DNA from 3 places in the Acetobacterium sp. K1/6 genome. Region 1 is predicted to be linked to each of the others. Evidence: riboswitches for the same ligand, from Rfam matches in the RefSeq annotation. Region 1 holds a riboswitch; each other region holds the start of a gene.
The links. A riboswitch is a leader RNA that binds a small molecule or an ion and turns the genes downstream of it on or off. The one in region 1 is predicted to bind cyclic di-GMP.
Positions count from the first base shown of each region.

Region 2: another riboswitch for cyclic di-GMP. It lies ahead of U2P91_RS02825 (glycosyl hydrolase family 28-related protein); the one in region 1 lies ahead of U2P91_RS02350 (nucleotide sugar dehydrogenase).
Region 3: another riboswitch for cyclic di-GMP. It lies ahead of U2P91_RS06505 (hypothetical protein); the one in region 1 lies ahead of U2P91_RS02350 (nucleotide sugar dehydrogenase).

Region 1 is NZ_JAXQGA010000002.1:97,343-105,382, forward strand. It holds gene dtd (D-aminoacyl-tRNA deacylase) at 1-293, shown strand, start outside; gene U2P91_RS02340 (MBL fold metallo-hydrolase) at 313-942, shown strand; gene hemZ (coproporphyrinogen dehydrogenase HemZ) at 950-2,401, shown strand; cyclic di-GMP riboswitch class I at 2,578-2,672, shown strand; gene U2P91_RS02350 (nucleotide sugar dehydrogenase) at 2,752-4,071, shown strand; gene U2P91_RS02355 (polysaccharide deacetylase family protein) at 4,088-6,769, shown strand; gene U2P91_RS02360 (glycosyltransferase) at 6,794-8,040, shown strand, end outside.
Region 2 is NZ_JAXQGA010000002.1:199,030-207,069, forward strand. It holds gene U2P91_RS02810 (lipopolysaccharide biosynthesis protein) at 1-1,381, shown strand, start outside; gene U2P91_RS02815 (WbqC family protein) at 1,454-2,173, shown strand; gene U2P91_RS02820 (leucyl/phenylalanyl-tRNA--protein transferase) at 2,201-3,064, opposite strand; cyclic di-GMP riboswitch class I at 3,537-3,612, shown strand; cyclic di-GMP riboswitch class I at 3,662-3,736, shown strand; gene U2P91_RS02825 (glycosyl hydrolase family 28-related protein) at 3,749-5,344, shown strand; cyclic di-GMP riboswitch class I at 5,468-5,550, shown strand; gene U2P91_RS02830 (glycosyl hydrolase family 28-related protein) at 5,563-7,590, shown strand; gene U2P91_RS02835 (NAD-dependent epimerase) at 7,815-8,040, shown strand, end outside.
Region 3 is NZ_JAXQGA010000005.1:200,391-208,430, forward strand. It holds gene cpaB (Flp pilus assembly protein CpaB) at 1-307, opposite strand, end outside; gene U2P91_RS06475 (Tad domain-containing protein) at 370-1,398, opposite strand; gene U2P91_RS06480 (TadE/TadG family type IV pilus assembly protein) at 1,399-1,809, opposite strand; gene U2P91_RS06485 (Flp family type IVb pilin) at 1,991-2,158, opposite strand; gene U2P91_RS06490 (Flp family type IVb pilin) at 2,220-2,387, opposite strand; gene U2P91_RS06495 (Flp family type IVb pilin) at 2,439-2,657, opposite strand; gene U2P91_RS06500 (hypothetical protein) at 2,671-2,988, opposite strand; gene U2P91_RS06505 (hypothetical protein) at 3,007-3,351, opposite strand; cyclic di-GMP riboswitch class I at 3,432-3,516, opposite strand; cyclic di-GMP riboswitch class I at 3,594-3,678, opposite strand; gene U2P91_RS06510 (DUF2325 domain-containing protein) at 4,169-4,501, shown strand; gene U2P91_RS06515 (DUF3793 family protein) at 4,504-5,061, shown strand; gene U2P91_RS06520 (VOC family protein) at 5,239-5,628, opposite strand; gene U2P91_RS06525 (NifB/NifX family molybdenum-iron cluster-binding protein) at 5,819-6,181, opposite strand; gene recO (DNA repair protein RecO) at 6,220-6,978, opposite strand; gene era (GTPase Era) at 6,999-7,895, opposite strand; gene U2P91_RS06540 (diacylglycerol kinase family protein) at 7,916-8,040, opposite strand, start outside.

The DNA.
Region 1 (8,040 bases):
TATTTGAAGATGCTGATGGAAAAATGAATCGGTCCATTCTTGATGTGGATGGGGAACTTTTGCTGGTTTCTCAGTTCACCCTTTATGGTGACTGTCGAAAAGGGCGGCGCCCAGGCTTTACCCGAAGTGGCCCAGTGGACCAGGCCGAGAAAAAATATGCTATTTTTGTTGATAAATTGAAAGATCAGCCAATAAAGAAAATTGAAACCGGTGTTTTTCAGGCCGAAATGGAAGTCTTAATCGTCAATGACGGGCCGGTAACTTTGTTACTTGACAGTGAAAAGAAATTTTAGATAAATTAGGGAGAAACAGATGAAAGTAATAAAAAAATCCCTGGGACAGATGGGAACGAACTGCTATGTGGTCTGGGATGAAAAAACGTTGGAAGCAGCAGTCATTGATCCCGGGTTTGAGGATCAGCGGATATCTGATATCATTAATGAAAACAAACTGAAGGTGAATTATATTTTGCTGACTCACGGTCATTTTGACCATCTTGGTGGTGTCAATCAGATTAAAAAGTTAACCGGTGCCAAGGTTCTCATTCATGAAAATGATGCTGATTGTCTTATTGATCCGCGACGTAACCTTTCGGTTCTGGCAGGCATGTCGATGATATTGGAACCGGCTGATGGTTTTTTAAATGAAAATGAGACCATTACCTTAGGTAATATTGCTTTCCGGGTGATTCATACACCAGGCCACTCAAAGGGCGGTATCTGTCTTCTGGCAGAGGATCAGCTTTTTGCCGGAGATACCCTTTTTAATACCTCCATTGGTCGGACTGACTTTGCCGATGGTGATTTGAATGAATTGCTAAATGGAATTAAATCAAAATTGTTTGTTCTGGACGATGCAACCACTGTATTGCCGGGACATGGCGAGAATACGACCATTGGGTACGAAAAAACGAACAATCCTTTTTTAAAGGGGCGTTTTTAGAGAGCCGATGAGAGTACTTCGCTTTGATTTAGAACGACCGGAATTGGAGTATTATTTCCACGAATTATATCAGGCCTTTGACCCAGGCGTAAAAAACGTCGTATCGGGAGCTGCTGATGGTGTATTATCTCAAAGAAAGCGGGGGAATCAAGTCATTCTGACCCTGACATGGGACGATGGAAAAACATTAACTCGGGCCTTTCAAGTTAATAACAGTGATGATCCTCTTGAAAATAGTATTTACAAGGGGTTTCTTTATGATTTTTTATCTGAGTATTTTGACAGGCAGCTGCAGTGGGGAACATTAACAGGAATCAAACCCGTTAAAATGGTGCAAAAGTATGTAAAACAAGGGTGGAGTCCAACAGAAATCAACAATCGATTCAGAAAATACTATCGGGTCAGTCGTGACCGCACGGACTTATTGATGCGGATTGCAAAAAAACAAGCTGATTTTATTCCCGCTGTACAAGCGTGTGCAAATTCTCACCTGATTAGTCTATATGTGGGGATTCCGCTTTGTCCGTCCAAATGCGATTATTGCTCCTTTGTATCCACGATCGTCGACAAAAAGGGTGAAAATCTTGAACAGTACTTTGATCATTTGCTTGTTGAAATAAAAAAAACTGGCGAAATACTAAGCGCTTCAGATTTACGGATTGATACTTTATATATTGGTGGTGGAACGCCGACGGTGTTAAGCGCCATTCAGTTGGATGCGCTGATGTCATCGTTGGAAGAATCCCTTGATTTATCCCATCTCAGAGAATATACCTTAGAAGCAGGGCGACCAGAAACCATTAACCGAGATAAGCTAAAGGTTGCAAAAGATCATGGCGTGGAGCGGCTTTGTCTCAATCCCCAATCGATGAATCCGCAAACGTTGCAAAGTGTGGGAAGACCATGGGAAGCCGGACTGATCGAGAAACAGGTAGCACTCGTCAAATCCTTCGGCTTTAAAACCTTGAACATGGATCTGATTGTGGGATTGGGAAATGAAACACCGGATGATTTTTTACGATCACTGGACGCTGTTATTGCACTTGCACCAGAAAATATAACGATCCATAATCTATCGATTAAAAAGGGCTCCAGAATCAAAGATCAAAACGGGATTGTCGTTAAAGAGGGCTATGGTGAAGGCTTTTATCAGGCGGTGAAGAGCCGTTTAAGTGGTGAAGGTTTTGAACCCTATTATCTGTATCGTTTAAAATACACCAGAGATAACAGTGAGAATACGGGGTATGCAAAGCCGGGACATGAAGGGATTTATAATATTCTGATGATGGCTGAATGCCAGTCTACTATCGGTATCGGAGCCGGAGCAACGGGAAACCTCTATGATCCAGTTACCGATAATATCAGAAAGGTCTTTACGGTTAAGGACGTGAGGACTTATAATGAACGGTTTGAGGAGATTGTGGAGAAGAAGTGTGAAGCTTATAAACAAACACTTTAAACGGGTTTGACAAATTAAGATGTTTACTAACGGTTAAAGAATAATAGGCTGTAATTTCCTAAATAGTAACGGAAAAAGATATTTTGTAATGTAGTTGTAATATTATTCAAAATTATATTGACAATTTGTAAATGCTCATGCTATTATTAATTGCTCCAAGAATTGCATAGTGTGATATTAAGTAAAGGCAAACTTAACGAAAGTTGAAGACGCAAAGCATAGAGTCTAAAGTCGCATGTAATTGTGCGACTATGATAGTCTAGCTACCATAATTATGGTAGCTTTTTTTTTGTTCGCAATTGTTATTTGCAGCAGTTTAAGTCTATTACAAATATATGAAAGAGGTATTTATGGGCATATTTGAGGAAATTTGTCAAAAGAAGGAGAAAATTCTTGTTGTTGGCCTTGGTTACGTAGGAATCCCCTTGGCGATTGGATTTTCGGAGAAGGTTGATGTTATCGGCTTTGATATTGATAAAACTAAAATTGACAAGTATAAAAACGGAATTGACCCGACAAATGAAGTCGGAAATGAGCGAATAAAAAAGACAGCATTAGATTTTACATGTGACGAAAAATGTATTGCAAATGCTAAATTCATTATTATTACAGTTCCAACACCAATTTTTCAAGATAAAAGGCCAGATCTAAATCCGGTGATTGAGGCAAGTAAAATGGTTGGTAGATATATGAAGAAAGATACCATAATTGTCTTTGAGTCTACAGTTTATCCGGGAGTTACCGAAGATATCTGTATACCAATATTACAACAGGAATCAGGCTTGATTCCGGGAATTGACTTTTCAGTCGGTTATTCGCCTGAACGAATCAACCCGGGAGATAAGCAACATCGACTAAAAAACATACCCAAAATTGTTGCTGGATTAGATATTGAAACGCGCCAAATAATTGCTAATGTATATCGATTGGTAGTGGAAGCAGATATTTTTGAGGCTGAATCTATCAAGGTAGCAGAAGCGGCTAAAATTGCTGAAAATGCACAAAGAGATATAAATATTGCATTTATGAATGAATTAGCAATGATCTTTGATCATATGAATATAAATACTGAGGACGTCATCAAAGCAATGAACACAAAATGGAATGCACTGAATTTTTACCCTGGCCTAGTTGGGGGGCATTGTATTGGCATAGATCCATATTATTTTATATATGAAGCAGAAAAACTTGGCTATAATTCACAAATTATATCTGCTGGAAGAAGAATCAATGATGATATGAGCAAGTTTGTTGTTGAAGCAGTATTTAGACAATTAATTAAAGCGGATATTAGTATCAAAGAGACAAATATCTATGTTTTAGGTATTACGTTTAAAGAGAATTGCAAAGATTTAAGAAACTCAAAAGTATGGGATATTATTGAATTATTAAAAGGGTATTATTTAAATCCAATGATATGCGATCCAACTGCAGATAAGGAAGAAGTATATAAAGAGTATCAATGTTGTTTGGTTGATGTTGATCAGATAAGTGATGCTGATTGTATTGTTTTCGCAGTTGCACATGATGATTTTAAGTGTCTTTCCCTGAATGAAGTTAAAAAGATGTATCGCAAAATTGAAACTGCTGGTAAAGTATTGATTGATATAAAAAGTATATTCAATAAAAAAGAGGCTGAAAACTTTGGCTTTCAGTATTGGAATCTGTAGATAAAGGGGATTGAGTTTGAAAAGCTTTCGAAATGTTGGAAATGGGATTAAAATCATAAGTGTAGCAGTTTTCCTGATCTTATTACTTACCTTAGTATTTTACTTTCTTTTTAAAGATTCAAGTACTCTGATAAGTGAAATGATCGTAAATAAAATTCAGTATGATGCTTCAAAAGAGATTGATGACGCTTTAACCAGATTAAGCAATGATCGTCAGAAAGCCGACATTATAGTAGGTACAGAAACAAATAATGGTGTCATAGCACTAACCTTTGACGGTCTTTCAGACCGGGAAACAATGGATAAAATTATTGTTTTACTGAATGAAAATAAAATGAATGGAACATTTTTTGTTTCGGGAATAGAAGCTGCAGAAGATGGTGAAGCTGTGAAGAATATTGTTACAAATAATCAAATGGTTGGTAACTACACACTTTCCGGATCAAAAGACATTATGAATCTTTCACAGCAGGAACAGATTGAAGATTTATGCAGGGCTAACCTAGTCTTGAAGAGCATATTGGGAATTACTCCAACTTTACTGAAATGCAATACAACACATTATGGTGATTCAATCCTTGAATCAGCATATGCAAGTAATTTGAATAAGGTTGTTTTATCGAATCAGTACCTTAGCTATCAAAGTTTTTCATCATACGAGATGACGACAAACTATATAAGAAATATTAAAACTGGAACCATTGTTTCAATAAAACTGGATGATGTACTAGATGAATCCGAATATAGGAAGTCAAATCAACCTATTCAGCCCGCTATTGATAAGAAAACACTTGATAAAAAAAGTACAGAAGAGAGTGTCACTGAGGAAGAGCAGCTGATTCAAATGATTACATGGTTGTTGAAAGCTCTCAAAGAAAATGGTGTAAGAACTGTATTTGTTGATGATGACGCTTTAACAACAGCAGCGATAATAACTTCTCAAGAAAGTAAGGGTTCATCACAAGGAAGTCAAACTGCAGCCTTTTTAGGATTACCGATAGTATCGAGTTCACAAACAAAGCTGCCAGAAAAAAACAATGATTCCAAAACAGATCAAATTGACTACCCTGATTTTAAACCCATGATTGAAAAAAACGAACAAAAGAAAGCACCAGTCGTCAGTCATTTATACACCTCGGAAAAAGGAGTCGTTTTCACATTTAGAGGCATCAGTAATGAAGTAGTTCTTGATAATGTTTTAGGGGAATTGGAGGATATGGGAAATGCCAAAGCAACATTTTTTGTCACCGCTGAAGAAATTGAAGCGTATCCGAGTCGAATCGCTAGAATAATCGAAAAAGGTCATGAATTAGGAAATGGCGGGGTTACTCAGGATTCACATCTGCAAAATCTCAGTGTAGAAGAAGTCTGCAAAGAAATCTACAGATGCGATTTACTGCTGACAAGCATAGGGGTTAATTCGAACAATTATATGCCTGGCTATGGATATACAGAAGGAAATATCAGAGAGGCCGTTTCGGTTATCAGTAATGGTGAAAAAGAATACAATTTAATAACTTATACTGTCTCGATGGTTAGAAACTCCTTTTCCACGATGCCTGCTGACGAAATCATAGAAACATGTTTGCCTGTCTATGTTTATAAATCGCTTAAGCGTGGTGATATCGCGTATTTCCGCATGGATTCGACTGTATTTAATGACAACGCGGAAATGGTAGGAGAACTCGTCAGTCTGGTTGCTGAGAATTATGTTTTCAACGGCTATGTATCAGTTTGTGTGGATAGTACGGAAGAAGATTCGAAATTTGAAACAAGACAAATTCCTATTAATTTTGAAATTCTACCTTTATCTCACATGATCAATACCTATGAAAATTTTGAAACTGGTACAAGAGGGTTGTACTCAATTCAGTCACCAAGCGAAGCGGTTGAGATTGATAAGATTGATTCAGAAACTGCGGATCAAATGATTTACTCAAACTATATTGGTAATCCAAGCGTATCAGGTTCGCAACTGAAAGGTTTTATCGATACAACCGGTATTGACACAACTGGTAAAATTGATGAAAATAGCGAAAACGTCATTTATTTAACGTTTGATGATTGGGGTGGTGATCCAGTAATTATGTCAATTCTCGATGTTTTAGAAAAACATCAAGTTGAGGCGTCATTTTTCGTTATCGCCAAGAATATTGATATCGATCAGGAAGATTTGCCAAAAGAAGAGCAAGTCAGTCCGAATCCTAATCTGCTGCGAGAAATGGCACTGAAAGGTCATGATATTTGCAGTCATAACTATTTTCATATGCTAATTGATATTGATGATGACCTTAAACAAAAAGAAACCCTTCAACATGAACTTGTCAGAAGTTATAAAACACTTTCAATGATAGTTGGTGATATTGCTGAACCGAAACTCTTTTTTAGACCACCAACACTTGCTGTATCGCAAACAGGCTTACAAACTGTTTTTGAAAGTGGCTATAAAAAAAGCATCAGTGGAGATTTTTCCGTACATGATTATGACTGTACAAGTGCTGAGGAGGTTTTTAATACATTAGAATATGGAAATGGAACCTATGAGATTGGTGCGGGAAGCATCGTAATCCTACATATGAATGATCAAAGCGGATTTACAGCGGAAGGGCTGGATATTTTTCTCACGGAAAATGCGAATAAACCAGAAGAAGAACGGTACGAGTTCGCAAAATTGAGCGATTATCTGAATGAAGAGTGATGATTACTTAACAAAAGAAGCGGAGTGAATAATCGAAATGGAAAAAATTACATGATTTTCTCAAAGAAAAAAAGTAGAAATATTGAAGATGTTTTATTAGCGGAGAACGGCGATCGAAGGTTACTCTCTAATGTACCTGATGTTGAAAAAATCAGATCGAACGTTGATCGACGGGGTGAAAAAATATTCGGAGATGGAAATGACATAAAACGATTATCTCAGGGAAAGAAGGCCGGAACACGTTTCAAGGTAGATTTTGAAGCACTGTTAGTTTGTGGTAAAAGTGGCCGAAAAAAACAAACAATTCATTGTCAAGTTGAAGATATTTCCTCTACGGGATTATCAATTATACTTACGGAAGAAGACAGTAAGCGGATTGAAGAATTTGAATGGTATGCTTTGAAATTCGAAATTATTCCGGGATCGATGCCAGAAGGCTATGAAATGAAAGTTAACATCAAGGCGAAGATGGTAAGGAGAAGGGCTGTTGCGGATAACAAAATTATCTGCGGCATGGAGTTTAATAAGACATTGAGTGAGTATGCCAGTAAAAAAAAGGATCGTTATTCTCTGGTTGTTGCGAGTGGGCTTCTGCTCGCGGTTTCAATTTTTATCATATTGATGCGTGCTGAAAGCGTAATATATTTCAAATTTAATAAAGCACTTTATTTATATAGTATTATCGCAGCAGTTTTTTTATTAAGCCGTTACCTTTTTGGGGTTATGTATAAACAGGTGCCTATTAATCCGGAATTCACACCGGGTGTCACAATTATAGTTCCGTGTTTTAATGAAGAAGAATGGATTCAACGATGTATTTTAAGTTGCATTAATCAGGATTATCCTGCGGATAGAATTGAGGTAATTATTGTTGATGATTGTTCAAATGATCAATCGGTTGAAAAGATTAAAGAAATAGTTGAAATCTTGTATCAGGAAGCGAATCGGTATCAAACCAGAGATAGATTAAAATATCTAGTTCAAAGTGAAAACAAAGGAAAGCGTGATGCTTTAGCTTGGGGTGCCGAGAGGGCCATGCATGAGTTGCTTGTATTTGTAGATTCAGACAGCTTTCTTGATCCGTTCGCAATTCGCAATATTGTGCAGCCGTTCCAGGACCCCAAAATGGGTGGTGTTGCAGGAAGAACAGATGTTGCAAACACCTATACAAACGGACTAACAAAAATGCAAGCGGTTCGATATTACATTTCTTTTCGGATTATGAAAGCAGCAGAAGCATATTTCGATGCTGTCACCTGTTTGTCCGGCCC
Region 2 (8,040 bases), 100 kb from region 1:
ACAATTTATTGTACAAATTATCCTGGCCCGTCTTATCTTGCCAGAAGAATATGGAACAATTGCCTTAATTGCAATATTTATTTCATTTGCGAATGTGTTTGTTCAATACGGATTTAACACTGCGTTGATACAAAAGAAAGATGCAAATGAATCGGATTTCTCATCCGTGTTTTTCTTAAGTCTAGCCGTTGCCGGGGTGTTTTATGTGGCCTTGTTTTTTGGGGCGCCACTGATGGCTGGATATTTTGAGAATAAAATGCTTACACCACTACTTCGGGTCTTATCACTTACACTGTTTTTAGGCGGCTTGAATTCAATTCAAAATGCAGTGGTCGCCAGAAATCTGGCATTCAGAAAACTGTTTTACAGCAGTTTAGGGGCGGTTGTGGTTTCTGGGATAGTCGGTATTGCAATGGCCTACAATGGCTTTGGAGCATGGGCGTTAGTGGCTCAGCAGCTAACTAATCAATTCATTGTGGCTTTGATTCTATGGTTTACAGTGAAGTGGCGGCCAGGTTTTATTTTCTCCTTAGCAAGTTTAAAGGGGCTTTTTTCATATGGTTGGAAGTTATTAGTTTCAGCGCTCATCAATATGTTATACACCAATATCCAAAGTTTATTCGTCGCAAAAATATATAATCCGGCCATGTTGGGCTATTTTAACCGCGGGCAACAATTTCCGTCACTAATTGTCGCAAATATTAATGGCTCAATCCAATCGGTTATGTTCCCAGCCCTTGCCCTCAAACAAGATAATTTGCATCGCGTTAAAGAAATGGTTAGAAGAGCGATCGTTACCAGTGCGTTTTTTATCTTTCCTATGATGGTTGGGCTGGCGGTGATTGCAGAACCTCTGGTAATCATTTTATTGACTGAAAAATGGTTGCCATGCGTTCCGTTCTTACAGATCTCCTGTGCTGCTTATGCTTTACTCCCGATTCATACGGCTAATCTTCAGGCAATTAATGCCTTAGGGCGAAGTGATATATTCCTAAAACTGGAAATTATTAAAAATGCAGTCAGCCTGGTGATTTTGGGGATCTCTCTTTTTTATGGTATTTATGCCATTGCGGCCGGAATGTTTTTTAGCAGTGTCGCCTCATCGTTTATAAATGCTTATCCTAACAAAATGCTGTTGGATTATAGTTATATGCAACAGATGAAAGACGTGATGCCTTCACTTCTATTGTCGGTGGTAATGGGGATAATTATTTACTTTGTTTCATGGTTCAATATGACGCCTGGATTAACCCTGATAATTCAGGTAACTATTGGGATTAGCTTTTATTTTGGGATGGCAAAATTATTAAATTTTGAATGCTTAACATATTTATTAGTAACCGGAAAAGAACTGCTGGTTAATCGAAATAAGCGCAAATAAGCTGACGATATAAAGGGAGTTTCTTTAGCGGCTAGGAAAAAATCAGTCTGAATAAAAAAGTGAGGAAATAAAGTGGATATTTCAATAATGCAACCCTATCTATTCCCCTACATTGGGTATTATCAAATGATCAATTGTTCGGATTGTTTCGTTATTGCTGATGATGTGCAATTTATAAAACAAGGATGGATTCACAGAAACCGGATATTATTAAATGGAGCGCCGTCGATGATTACGCTGCCATTAAATAAAGATAGTTACGTCCTAAAAATCAATGAGCGCAGCTTCGCAATTCAGGAAGGAACAAAGGGGAGGTCTACCTTTCTGAATAAGATTGTGAATTCTTATCGTAAGGCACCGGAATTTAAAACGGTTTATCCACTTATTGAAACAATCATAAATTATGATGATAATAATGTGGCAAAATATTTAATAAATAGCATTACGGAAATTTGTGCATATCTGGATATTAAGACAGAGATGATCATCGAATCGAGTTTCAAGCTTTCACCTGAACTGAACTATCAGGATTCTGTTATCTACGTATGCAAAGAACTCAAAGCAAATCGTTATATAAATTCAATTGGTGGAATGGATCTTTATTCAGCAGAGCAATTTAAAAAAAACGGAATTCTTTTAAAGTTTATTAAAACGCGAGAATCGCTACACTATCGGCAGTATTACAATACATTTGTTCCCAATTTATCGATCATAGATGTGCTGATGTTTAATTCATTGACGCAGGTTAAAGCGCTACTAACGGAATATGATCTAATTGACGGCAGGGGCTAGCGCTTTTAGGCAAGGTTTGATACAGATTTATGAAATTGTATCATGCTTATTTTTGACAAAGTGGTTTTTTACGGCTTGGCAAAAGTCCCAATCTTCAAACAAGCTTTCCCAATCTTCGATGACTTCAGGAGCCTTAATACTTTGGTCCAACAGCTCAAGAAACTGATCACGATCAATAATGACAGCGCCCATACTTTTCAGGTGATCAGTTGGCCAAGTTCCGCAGTCCAGGATTGCATAATTCAATTCTTCCAGTCGAATGGCTAGAGCGATCATTGCAAATTTTGAAGCGTGATTAATTCGTGTAAACATTGAGGAAATATGGAAATAGGAGCCAAAGGCGAATCCAAACAAACCGGCAACCAGTTTTTTGTTATACCAAACTTCGATGGAGTGTTTGTAACCTAAGTCATGCAAAACACAGCAGGATTTTCTACGTTCAGGTGTTAGCCAAGTGTAGTTTTCTCTTGATTCAGTGCACCCATTTACAACGTCAATAAAAGCTCTGTCTACCGTCAGATAAAAACTATTATGCTTGATTAGTCGCCACATAACTTTTGAAATATGAACCTGATCAGGAAACAGCACACAACGAATTTCTGATGTCCACCAGAGAATTGGCTGATTAATGAGTGATGATGGATAGATTCCGTTTTTAAAAGCGTAAATAATTCGTTCTGGAGTTAAATCGCCACCGATAGCCAATAATTCTCCAGCAGGTCCAATACGTATGTTCTTGTTTGAAGATGTATGAGGAGGAAAGTATAATTCATTGGTTAGACAGTATGCTTTTCCTCGGTACTGTAAATGACGTGTATAAAATGCTTTGAAAATGCCTTTAAAAAAGCGTTTATCCATTGTAATGAGTAGAAATTTTATTTTTTTTAGCACTGATTTTACTCCTATAAATTAATATTTTGAGTTCGGATTTATTGGATATTTTTTATATACTCTTTATTTGCCCCAAAAATTGATTATTACGCAAGAATCTAGGAAAATCAATTAAGTATTAAAATATTATTAATATAAAGCATCCAACAGGTATTGACTAATCTCTGGATATGTGATATAGTGACTTCGTAAAAGTAAATACTTTAATATTCGAATATTCTCCTGCTTTCATTTTAATAGTTACAAAAAATGATCGCATATTTATCAAATGCATAGGTTTAAGAGACGTTTAATAGATGACAACTAATGATTGAGTTGTATTAATTACAGTTTTATTTTCTAGGAGTAAATACGGACCTGTTAAAATTCAGTGGCGTAAAGTTTAGTGCCTATAAGTCGGTAGGTAGCTAACGAAAGGAAGGTATCAACAAAAAAACAGAGTTAAGTTAATAAGTATCGTGGAATAACTTTCCAACGATAAAGGCAAACCTGTTGAAAAACAGGGACGCAAAACTAAAGGGCCTGTAAAATGGCAGCCAGTTACCGAAGGGGAAGTTTTTTATTTGAAATTATTTTTGTTCTGAATTCATCGTTATCCAACGATAAAGGCAAACCAATTGAAAAGTTGGGACGCAAAGCTAAGGGCCTGTAAAATGGCAGCCAGCTACCGAAAGGAATACCATCATGAAAAAGTTATCTGTTTTTTTAGTCACACTATTTGTATTATTCAGTGCGATGCCAGTAAATTCAGCGTTTGCTGCCAGAGTTAGACCCCCAAGAAGACCGATTAGAATTACTCAACCGGTAGTGACAGAACCGGTAGTGACAGAACCGGTAGTGACAGAACCGGTAGTGACAGAACCGGTAGTCACAGAACCGGTAGTCACAGAACCGATAGTGACAGAACCAGAAGTTACAGAACCAACGACACCTGTCAGTCAGGAAGTCAGCGTCAAAGATTTTGGAGCGAAAGGGGATGGTATCAGCGATGATACCTTGGCCATTCAAAAAGCCATTAACGAGGCAAGCAGTAAAAATGTCACCTTGTTAATTCCGGCGGCAACCTATGTGGTTACGAGTCAATTGGAAATGAAGAACAATACAAAAATCAGCGGCTATGGTGCAACCTTGTACATGGCACCCCAGCAGTCAACAGTTGCCAATATTTTATGGTCAAATCCAGATTCGTATATTTCTAATGTAACGATCGAAGGATTGAAACTAGAATCTCAAAACACGATTGCAGGTGCCGAGTATTACGCAAACAGCATGATCAGCAACGTTCAGGGGATGTTTTTTCAGGGCATCAGTAACCTGACGATCAAAGATGTTTCGATGGATAGTATGTATGTAGGCTTAAAAATGGGACAATCTGGAAGCAACCGGAATCAGGGAGTTACTGTCAGCAACCTCAATATCGATAGAACTGGCATGCCTGTTCAGGTTTCTGGTACCAACGATTTAATCATGACAGATAGCATTCTGAATGCCAATTCTGGCGGAACGAAGTGGCTTCATGCAGCATACATCCGAGGCGATAACAGTAATTTCCTTTTTAACAATGTTGAATTTAATAATGCCCCTGGTGGCGGTATTGCAGTAGCTGGCAATGATAAATTCCCCACTGCACCCGATCATATTGTCTTTGAGAATTGTCGTATTAAAAACAGTGTTGTCGGTATGCACGTCAATACTGGTGCAAACAATGTGAGTATCTCAGGTTTAACCATCGAAGGAAGCAGTTTGGGGTTTAAGATAACGGATGCAAACAACCTGAATATCAAAGATGTAAACATTAGCGGTGCGATGCCATCAACTACTGATCTTGGTGCATTCATTATTAATAATAGTTATCAAGCAAATATAGAAAATGTTACAGTCGATGCCAATGGTATGGCAGGAGCCTTATTCTGGCTAATTGGTGAAGTAAAAGATACTAACGTTTCTGGAATGAATGTAACGAATGTGGATAAGATTCCCTTGATTAGTGCCAACAGCGCGTCTCAAACGACCAATGTTGTTGTAGAAAACTCCAGTTTTGAATATAACAATATCGATAAATACGGAATTGGTTTCAGAGGCGTTGGTTCACAAGCAGTGCTTCAAAACAATACCTTTGTAAATAACGGTGCTGAATATTCTTATCTGATCTACAATCCCGAAGGAACAGCTATTCAGGTATCTGACAATTCTTACAGCGGATTCCAAAGCTTGACTTCCAGCTCGGACTTTTCAGTAGCTACCAATAATTTCAACCTTCTGTCAGCAAAAGTTGACTAATCGATTTTAAAAATGGACATATCGTTTATCGTATTAATTCAATAAAGCAATTACTAAAAGCCTTGCTCTTTTGAACAAGGCTTTATTTTACAAATTAAAGTGGTCGAATATTAACAATTTTGTCCACGATAAAGGCAAACCAATTGAAAAGTTGGGACGCAAAACTAAGGGCCTTAACTCAAAGAGAAAGGTAGCCGGTTGCCGAAAGGAGCAAAAAAATGAGTTATAGTTTGGATCATCGCGCAAAGAAAATTTGTGTAAGTGTGGTGGTAATCCTATTGATGTTAAGTAGCGTTTTTTCTTCGAACGTTTTAGCAGCAACCATCGATACCGAAGCGACTGAATTACCTGGAGTCACCTATCAGACCCATATACAAAATGAAGGTTGGTCACAGGGCTGGATGAGTAGTGGTGAACTCTCCGGTTCAGAAGGAAAGGGATATCGCCTCGAGGGAATAAAAATAAATCTGACTGGAAGCGTCCCCTCAGGGTTAGAAATTGAATATCGGACACATGTGCAAAATAAGGGATGGGAGCAGGAATGGGCTACAAACGGAGAATTTTCAGGATCTGAAGGCGAAGGATTTCGGCTGGAAGGAATCCAGATTAGATTAACCGGTGAGAATGCAGCAAATTATTCTGTTAAATACCGAACCCATATTCAAAATGAAGGTTGGGTTCAAGGTTGGGTGTCAGACGGGGCACTCTCAGGCTCGGAAGGAAAAAGTCTGCGCTTAGAGGCAATTGAAATCATCATTGAAAAGCAGTCAGCTGGAGTAGCCAACGAACCCGCAGACCCAGTGGTTACAGACCCAGTGGTTACAGACCCAGTGGTCACAGACCCAGGAGTCACAGACCCAGGAGTCACAGACCCAGGAGTCACAGAACCAACCCCACCAGTGAGTCAGGAAGTCAACGTCAGAGATTTTGGTGCGAAAGGCGATGGTGTCAGTGATGATACATCAGCGATACAAAAAGCCATTAACGAGGCAAGTAGTAAAAATGTAACCTTAACAATGCCTGCTGCAACCTATATGGTTACGAGTCAACTGGAATTAAAGAATAATACAAAAATTAGCGGCTATGGCGCGACTTTATACATGGCGCCCCAGCAGTCAGCAGTTGCAAATATTCTATGGTCGAATCCCGCATCATATATTTCAAACGTAACCATTGAAGGATTGACACTAAAATCTCAAAACACGATCGCTGGAACCGATTATTATGCAAACAGCATGATCAGTAATGTGCAGGGGATGTTTTTTCAGGGGATCAGTAACCTGACGATCAAAGATGTCGCTATGGACAGTATGTATGTTGGCATAAAAATGGGGCAATCTGGAAGTACTCGAAATACTGGAATTACCATCAGCAATCTGAAAATTGATAAATCTGGCATGCCGATTCAAATTTCAGGAACCAATAACTTTACGATGACAGACAGTGTTTTGAATTCGAGCGAGGGCGGAACAAAATGGTTACATTCGGCATACATCCGCGGTGATAACAGTCATTTTTACTTTGGAAATGTCGAGTTTAACAATGCTTCTGGAGGAGGAATTGCGGTGGCTGGCAATGACAAATTCCCTACCGCTCCTGATCATATCGTTTTTGAGAACTGTCGTATTAAAAACAGTGTCGTCGGTATGCACATCAATACCGGTGCGAATAACGTTACCATCAGAGGATTAAGCATCGAAGGCAGTAGTCTGGGATTCAAAATTGTAAATGCAAATAACTTAAGCATAAACGATGTAAATATCAGCGGAGCCATACCATCGACCTCCGATATTGGAGCGTTCAGCATTGGTAACAGTTCGCAGTCAAATATTTCAAATGTTACTGTCGACTCAACCGGTATGGCAGGAGCACTATTCTGGTTAATCGGAGAAGTAAAGGATACAAATATTTCTGGCATGGACGTAACGAATGTGGATAAAATTCCTTTAATAAGTGCTAACAGCGCATCAAAAACGACCAACGTCGTTGTTGAAAATTCAAACTTTAAATACAAAAGCATTGATAAATATGGCATCGGATTCAGAGGCGTGGGATCGCAGGCAGTCCTTCGAAATAATACCTTTACGAACAGTGGTACGGCGTATTCTTATTTGATTTACAACCCGGAAGGAACGTCAATTCAAGTATCTGATAATTCGTATAGCGGATTTCAGCGGTTGAATGCCAGTTCTGATTTCTCGGTAGTTGCCAACAACTTTAACCTTTTGACAGCAAAAGTTGACTAGAGAACGATCGATCAAAATCATTTCACACAATCTCAAAAATAAAAGTTTTGAAAAGTCTTGTTTTAAACAGGGCTTTTTTTAAGTTATGATAAAACAATATAAAAATGGAAAACTATTTTATCGGAATGAATATTAATTAAAAAACTGGTAAGATGGGAGCAAAAAGGGTAAAATATAAATTATCTATCAAAAAAAACAAGTCGATAATAAAGGCGGTTGTAAAAATGAAGATACTAATTACTGGGGTAGCAGGCTTTATTGGTTTTCATTTGGCGAATTTAATGCTTAGACAGAATCATCAAATTGTAGGCGTTGATAATCTGAACGATTATTATGAACAATCGTTAAAGAAAGATCGATTAGCAATTTTGGAAGCACATAAACAATTTTTATTTTACAAGGCTGATTTAAAAGATAAGCCTTCAGTTGATAAGATTTTTGAAACACATC
Region 3 (8,040 bases), on a different contig from region 1:
TTTCCTGGTTGGTATCGCTTAACCGAGTTGTCAGAATCTGTTCATTGGCTTCAATGTTTTCTTTGGTAATCCGGCCTAAAACATCTTCCAGATTGGCAATTGCCAATTGATGCACCATTTCAACGGGAATCTCTGCGGTTTTTAGCATTTCTTTTTCAATAACGGTGCCTTTGGGAATCGTCTTTATCGCTAAAACAACCGCTTGAGTTTCCTGGTTCTTTCCTTTTTCCAGCGAAGTAGCAAACTGAAAAACGGCAAATCCGGTAATCAATGATACAATCAAGGCGATTATGATGAGTTTTTTCATAAATTTCTCCATTCGACTGATTAATGGTTTATATTAATATATACCCATAATTTAATTAATAATTATTCTGACAGGATCAAATTATATAATCCAAAATCTCCTTCTGTGCCTTCCCCGACATTGCTTCCCGAAGAGGCGCCATTTGATACCATATTTAAGAATGATCCAGTAATATAACCATCATTCGTCTGGTTTTCCAGAAGAAATGCGGCAAAGCCCTCCACCACCACTGTTTTTTTATCGACGCCAAAGGAATAAACGGGAACCTTGACAATTCTCGGACAAGACGCCTCAAAGTTCTCTGTGGTACAGCCATCACCGCCACTGAGAGCTCCAAAATGGGTACAGGATGCATACCGTTCCTCAAAGCCCTGATAGGTGGGACCCACCATATTTCCACTTTCTTCCAACAGCACGTCACCTACGCTGATTTCGCCAGCATAACCCTGGGTAATCCAGATTCGATAGTCGCTGGCTCCGCCCCCTTGTCCATCAAGATCCAGGGCACCAAAGAATGAGGTTGAGCCGCTTTGGATGCCATATTTTAAGGTAACATGAGTCAGGTTGTTGCTGGCAATTCGGGCATCCATTTCTTCTTTGGTCAAACCAATGGGGGCAACCCCACTGGTTCGGATGACCGGAGAAAGTTTTGCGACAGCACTTCTTGAAAGATCAAGATAGTCAATCCCAAATATTTTGGCAAAATACATGGGGACAGTGTTATCAACGGTTACCCGTATTTCCGTGTATTGGCCATTGCTGATTTTACCTAAAACAATATCGTCTTGCGTTAAATCTTCAAATCCATTCAGGCTGGTATAATCAACGGCACTATTTTTTATCTGATTGACCTTTACCGTATTGCCGGTTTCAATGGGTAGCAACCGTCCCGCTGAATACACCGCCGCATCGGCCGCTTTTTGCTGTTCCCCGGTGCTTAAATAGGCCAATCCCAGATCGATCACCAATGCCAATATTCCAAATATAAAAACCATCGATACGGCTACAATAATCAATGCGTCGCCATGTTCTTCATTTTCTATCCTTTTAAAAGGTCGGTATTTATTGAAAACTTCGATTAATTTTTTCATTTACTCTACCTTCATGGTACAGGATGAAGAAAGATTCATGGTTTCACCCTGGACGAAAACACCGACAATTGGTGTTAGAATAGCAATATCATCGCTAATCTCAATTACCACATCTCCAAGACGAGGGTTTGAGACATTCGTAAAAGTAATGTCGATATCAACTGTACTGGCAATGTTCTCCGGAGCAATCGTCCGGATATGCTCTTCAATTGCTGTTTTACTGGTTGAATTAACGATCGCATAGCGTGCACCCTCTCGGGAGGCATAATCAATACTATTCTGGTTCATAAACAACCAACCAAAATCGATGATTCCACACAAAATCATAATCAAAATTGGCAAGGTTAATGCAAGCTCAACAATGGCCTGTCCGTCTTCTTTTTTTATTTTTTTGATTATGTTTGCAAACATTTTCCCTCCCCGATCATTTATAAAAATGATCTTATTATTAAGTCCTTTTGAACCCAACCTATGTCAATTGTTGAATTCATTAAAAAAGGCATATTGATTACGTCTGACAGAAATCTCTACTCTGACGTTGCCAATATGCCACTAGTTTCTTCACCGCAAACGCAATAACTACCAATAGATTTTATAATGCTAATTGGGTTCCAATATCCGTAAAGAATTGGCCAATTTGTGGTCCTAATAACCAGATAGCAGCAATGGCTGCCAAGGCGATCCCGGCAATGATTAATCCATATTCAACCAAACCCTGTCCATCTTCTTCCCTCATCATGTTTGTAAACAAATTTTTCATTTTAGTTCTCCTTTTAATTTTTTTGTGTTCGTTTTGTCAGTTGTGTGCACTATTGCTTTTTCTAAAGTGCCAACTGAGTTCCAATATCCGTAAAGAATTGACCAATCTGTGGTCCTAACAACCAAATTGCGGCAATTGCGGCTAATGCGATCCCGGCAATGATTAATCCATATTCAACCAAACCCTGTCCATCTTCTTCTTTCATCATTCGTACAAATACGCTTTTCATTTTATTTTCTCCTTTTAATATATTATTTATTAGTCTAACTAATAAGTTCTGTCATGCTGCTAATTGAGTGCCGATGTCAGTAAACATTTGGCCGATTTGTGGTCCTAATAACCAGATGGCAGCAATAGCAGCTAGTGCGATCCCCGTTATGATTAGTCCATATTCAACCAGCCCCTGTCCGTCCTCTGTTCTAATTATCCTTGACAATGCATTTTTCATTTCTTTTTTCTCCCTTAATAATTGTTGATTAAATTTCGTAATCGTTAACATTTATTTTCAATCCTTAAAATAACATTCCAAATTCAAATAGATGATCGTTTGCATTTATAAGATTTATAACTAAAACTGAGACAAAACCGGATGCCATAAACGGTCCCAAGGCAACCTTTGATTTTAAATTACCTTTTCTTCTGATAATCAGATAAATTGTGTAGATCATCAAAAAGAATGTCATAATCATAATTGCCGATATAATGCCATATACCCCTAAACAAAAACCAACTGCCGCTGCATATTTTACGTCTCCCCAACCAGCACCCTTTCCGATCATTGCTGGTAAGAAGAAAATAATAAAACCAATCACTAAACCAAAAATATTCATCCCGATACTTGTAATGGGTTACCTTGTTATGACAAAGGCTCCACCGACGAAGATGGTCATTAATACCAGTTCGTTGGGGATTTTTTTTATGCTGATGTCTACTACCGAAAGAATGATACAGATTGAAAAGAGCATCATATATTCCAGTGTTTTTGCTTCAAGTCCATTCAGTTTTACAAAGACTAACCAAACAAATGCATTCATTATCGCCCAAAAGATTGTTTTTGAAACACTGCCTGAAAATTGAGGGTGCTTCAGAATATTAACTCTTTGCTTGATCAAGTATACAGAAGATTTTTCCATCAAAGCGCCAACGACAGCTCCGGTTAATAAAACCAGTACAGTTATTGCAAATTGGTTCATCAGCTCACCTCCAGTAATTTTTGGTAATAAAAAAGCAACGATTTACGCGTTGCACTAAAGGCGAATTAAATACACCTAAAATCTGCAACTGGCTGTCATATAAAAAATTATTTAGACCCTATAGCTTTGCGTCCTCACCTTTCGGTAAGTTTGCCGAATATTAAATTGTCCAACAGGAGAAAACTAGAATAAAAAAACAACGCTCTGACACGTTGCACTAAATACACCATATAATGATGTTATCTTGCAACTGGCTGTCATATAAAAAATTACTTAGACCCTAAAGCTTTGCGTCCTTACCTTTCGATAAGTTTGCTAAATATTCTATTGAGATCATGATAGTTCATTGTATTTGATATGTCAAGAGAATTATTTGCTATATTTTAAATACCGAGCATATTAAAGAGTAATATTTTGCACATTATTTTTTATTTGTCATACTAAACATAAAGATACGAATTCATTATGTTCGTCGATGTTTCTCAACATTCATTCGATTATCCTTAAATTATGTTGCATCTAATTGTTATATAGTTATCAATATTATCTTTTATTATGATAATCTAATATTATTGCCATTCTTTAGAAATGTTAATTTTTAATGCTGCAAATACTTAAGCCATCGAAAAAAAAAACACGCTAACCTCAGAGATGATTTTATAGTTATAATTTTTACATAAATACATTTGTTCGCCTTGTTGTATTCCCTCTAAAAAATACTTAATAAATAATTAAGTATTTGACACAGAAAGCAGACTGTGTTACATTTTGATTATGTTAGCAACATCTAACATATATTTAAACTGGAGGTTATCTTATGAGCATTGTTATCATTGGCGGAAATGATCGTATGATTTATCAATATAAAGACCTATGTAAAGAGTATAACTGCCGTGCCAAGGTATTCACTCAAATGCAGGGTGCCCTGAAAAAGAAAATCGGAGTTCCTGATCTAATCGTATTATTTACTGGAACCGTCTCTCATAAAATGGTTAACTGTGCGACCTTTGAAGCGAAAAGACTTAACTTGCCGCTCGCTCGATCGCATACAAGTAGCTTATCTGCATTACGTAGCATTTTAGATGAGCACTGTTCTGTGTGCGAAAAACGGGACAAGTGCCATTTAAAAACGATATCCCGCGGAGTGTAACAATGAGTACTTTTGAGGAAGAAATTATCCGACACTGCTCTCCAACTCTAGCTGGAATCAAAACTGGGAATTTATTTAGCTATTCTTTCGATGATCACGATCAGTTGATTAATCAAATCACCAATTGGAACAATACTTTGAATGCTCGTGGAGTTTATTTTGAACGATTAAAAACCAATCGAAATCGTGTTCTTCTGTACGTCTACCGTAAAAATAGACTTAACCGTGACCTCTCATGTCCCAAAGTCGAACGTTTTTTAAACAAAATTGGCTATCCAACAGGGGATCTTGAATCGTGTTTGGCATTTTTATCAGAACGCATTCACGACTCAGCAGATTTCCCCCATGAAATTGGCTTGTTCTTGAGCTATCCTTTTGAAGATGTAGAAGGCTTTATCCAAAACGAAGGAAAAAACTGTAAACATTGCGGTTACTGGAAAGTCTATTGTAATGCGAACGAAAAAATTAAACTTTTCAGCAAATATAAAAAATGCGCGACAAAATATTATCAATGCCTTCTCAAGGGATCTTCGATCATACGTTTAACAGTAGCCGCGTAAGAATTTCTTAGACATTTTGACTTATTTTAGGCAATAGGTTTAAGTGATTTTTCTTCTTTATTGATTACGACAGCTTCTTTGGGACTTAAGCATTTCTGAATACAATATTTCTTAATTAATTCATAATCAAAAATATAGTAATAGAGCGTATCTTCAATCAGCTCCCACAATGATTATTTAATTCCGAATAATCTCAATTTTATAACCATCCGGATCAGTTATAAAATAATAACGGGGTTTCCCATCGCCACTCAGTCCTTTTAGCGGTGTTGGCTTATAGCCCTTTGCTTCGTGAGTTGCAAAAGACGCCTCAAGATCATCAACGAGCACCGCTAAATGACCATAGGCCGTCCCCAAATCATAAGGGAGTGCTTGCCCATAGTTAAAGGTCAGTTCCAACTGATGGCTGTTAGAACGGCCATCCCCTAAAAACACCAAGGTGAATTCATAAGTTGGTTCGTCCCGTCGCTTCACTTCCTCAAATCCTAGTGCTTCTTTGTAAAACGCTAAAGATCGTTCCAAATCCAATACCCGAATCATCGTATGTGCCATTTTGTAATTTCCCATAATAGTCTCCTTATAACTTAATTTATTCCTATATCACTTTCTGTATCACTTTTTTTAATATTTCAGCTAAGCTCTCTACAACCTCTGGATCGTAGTGAGATATCTGTCCATATCGTCATCCTTCTTCCGTTGCATTTAGACACTTTTCAGGCTCCAGAATCCCTTGTCATAACATTTCTACGCTAAACATTTAGTGGTGCTCACCGGCACATCCTTCGGTACCTTCGAAATTTCTAAGCAACGGCAAGGTCCGTTTCTTCATCAATTCCAGGACTTCCCAACCGGAATGACCGGCTCCAAGAAACCGGGTCAAGCAAGCGTCAGCCAAAAGATCAAAGGCCGATTGACTTTTGAAGTTACCAGTGATAATTCCTTCACAGTTCAAATCAATGATTCTTTGAGCCAGCTGCTCTGCTGTTAAATCCTCAATTTTTTCAATTGACTCGATCGCAGTCTCTGACCGTCGGACCACCAATAAATACTGGCTGGTATCAAATTCAGAAGCAACCGATGACTCCAGTTCTTTTCCATTCATAGTCATTGCAATTTTCATATTTATCTCCAATCTTTTTAATTTGTTAACGTATTTTTTTAATTCAGAGGGGTGAGCATGGTTTTATAAAAGGCATAAGCTTTGGAAGATTTTCCAATGCAGTAACCGATATAATGATCCAACAGATCATTTATTTTTATCACCTCGACGGTGCTTACTTCCCGATCTTTTAGCTGTTTGATCGGCTGTCCTAAAAAATCCCGGAGTAGTTTTAACATCGTGGGGCTCAGCTTATAGAGGTATCCCTCGGTTGGTTCCTGACAGTCACTGCAAATGACCCCATTGTTTTCAATGCTGAAGAGGCTTAAATCTTGATCATTCTGACACATCATACATGTTTTTAGACCTGGGCGGTAGCCTAAATAACTAACTAGTTTCATTTGAAAGGCGCCCACCAGAACCAGGTCGTTTTTTGCTGTTCCAGCTGATATATAAAACAATACGTGAAGGAGTAGTTTTAAAATTTCCGGGCTTTTCTGAAAAAATTCATAGGCATTATACATCAGATCCAGTAAATAAGAAGCCAAGGCCATTTTAGTCAGATCATTCCGCAATGGATAAAAGGCCTCAATTAAATTGGACTGATTGATGATGCCAAAATTCTTACCGGGATAATAAACAAATTCACTATAGGCAAAGATCTGGGTGCTGGCCAGAAGGCCACTTTTCTGACGTCGGACACCACGGGCAATACATTGAATCTTACCATCATCTTCGGTGAAGATGGTCAGAATTTTATCCTGTTCTTTATAGGGCTGTTCTTTAATGACCAGTCCTTTTGTTTTAATCAGAGCCATAATTCTCCCAACTAGAGGATTTATTCAAAATAGCCTAAATCTTTCAAATCAAAATTCTTATCCCGCCAATCGGATCGCACCTTTACCCATAACTGTAGATTGATCTGCGATTTCAGAAAAAACTCAATATCTTTCCGGGCTTGAGTACCAATTTTGGTCAGCATGGAGCCACCTTTGCCGATCAGGATGCCCTTGTGAGTTTTTCGCTCACAGAAAATGGTGGCTTCAATGTCAATGGTATCCTTTCCCTTACGGGGTTTCATGGTGGTAACTTCCACCGCAATGCCGTGGGGAACCTCATCATTTAAAAGGTTCAGAAGTTTTTCGCGGATCAATTCCTGAACAATCCAACGCTCTGATTGGTCAATGATCATATCGGCCGGGAAAAACATCGGACCCGGACTAAGCAGTCCAGTAATAAGTTTCAAAAGCTCTTTAACCCCATCTCCCGAAACCGCGGAAATGGGAATGATTGCGTTGAGAAAATCATATTTTTGATAAGCCGCAATGGTGATTAAAACATCCTCTTTGGGAAGTAGATCAATTTTATTGATCACTAAGATAACCGGTGTCTTACTGGCTTTTAGTTTTTCCAGAATATACTGATCCCCAGGTCCGATTTTTGTTTCCGGCTCGACCAGATATAAAACCACATCCACATCGGATACAGTATTTTCCGCGGCTTTTTGCATGTAGTCACCTAACCGGTTTTTGGGTCGGTGCATCCCCGGGGTATCAATAAAAACCATCTGGGCCTGTTCATCGGTATAAATGCAACGGATAGCATTTCGGGTCGTTTGTGGTTTAGCTGAGGTAATCACCAGCTTTTCTCCCATTATATTATTAAGCAAGGTCGATTTCCCCACATTTGGGCGACCGACGATGCTGATAAATCCGGATTTAAAGTTTTCGTTCATTGTTCACATTCTTTCTTTGGCTAAAAAAACCAATTGATAATTTTTGGTAAAAAGATAATCAGCCCCACACAAACCGACATAATTGCGGCCACCATAACAGCCCCTGCAGCTGTATCCTTGGCAACTTTGGCCAGATGATGGTATT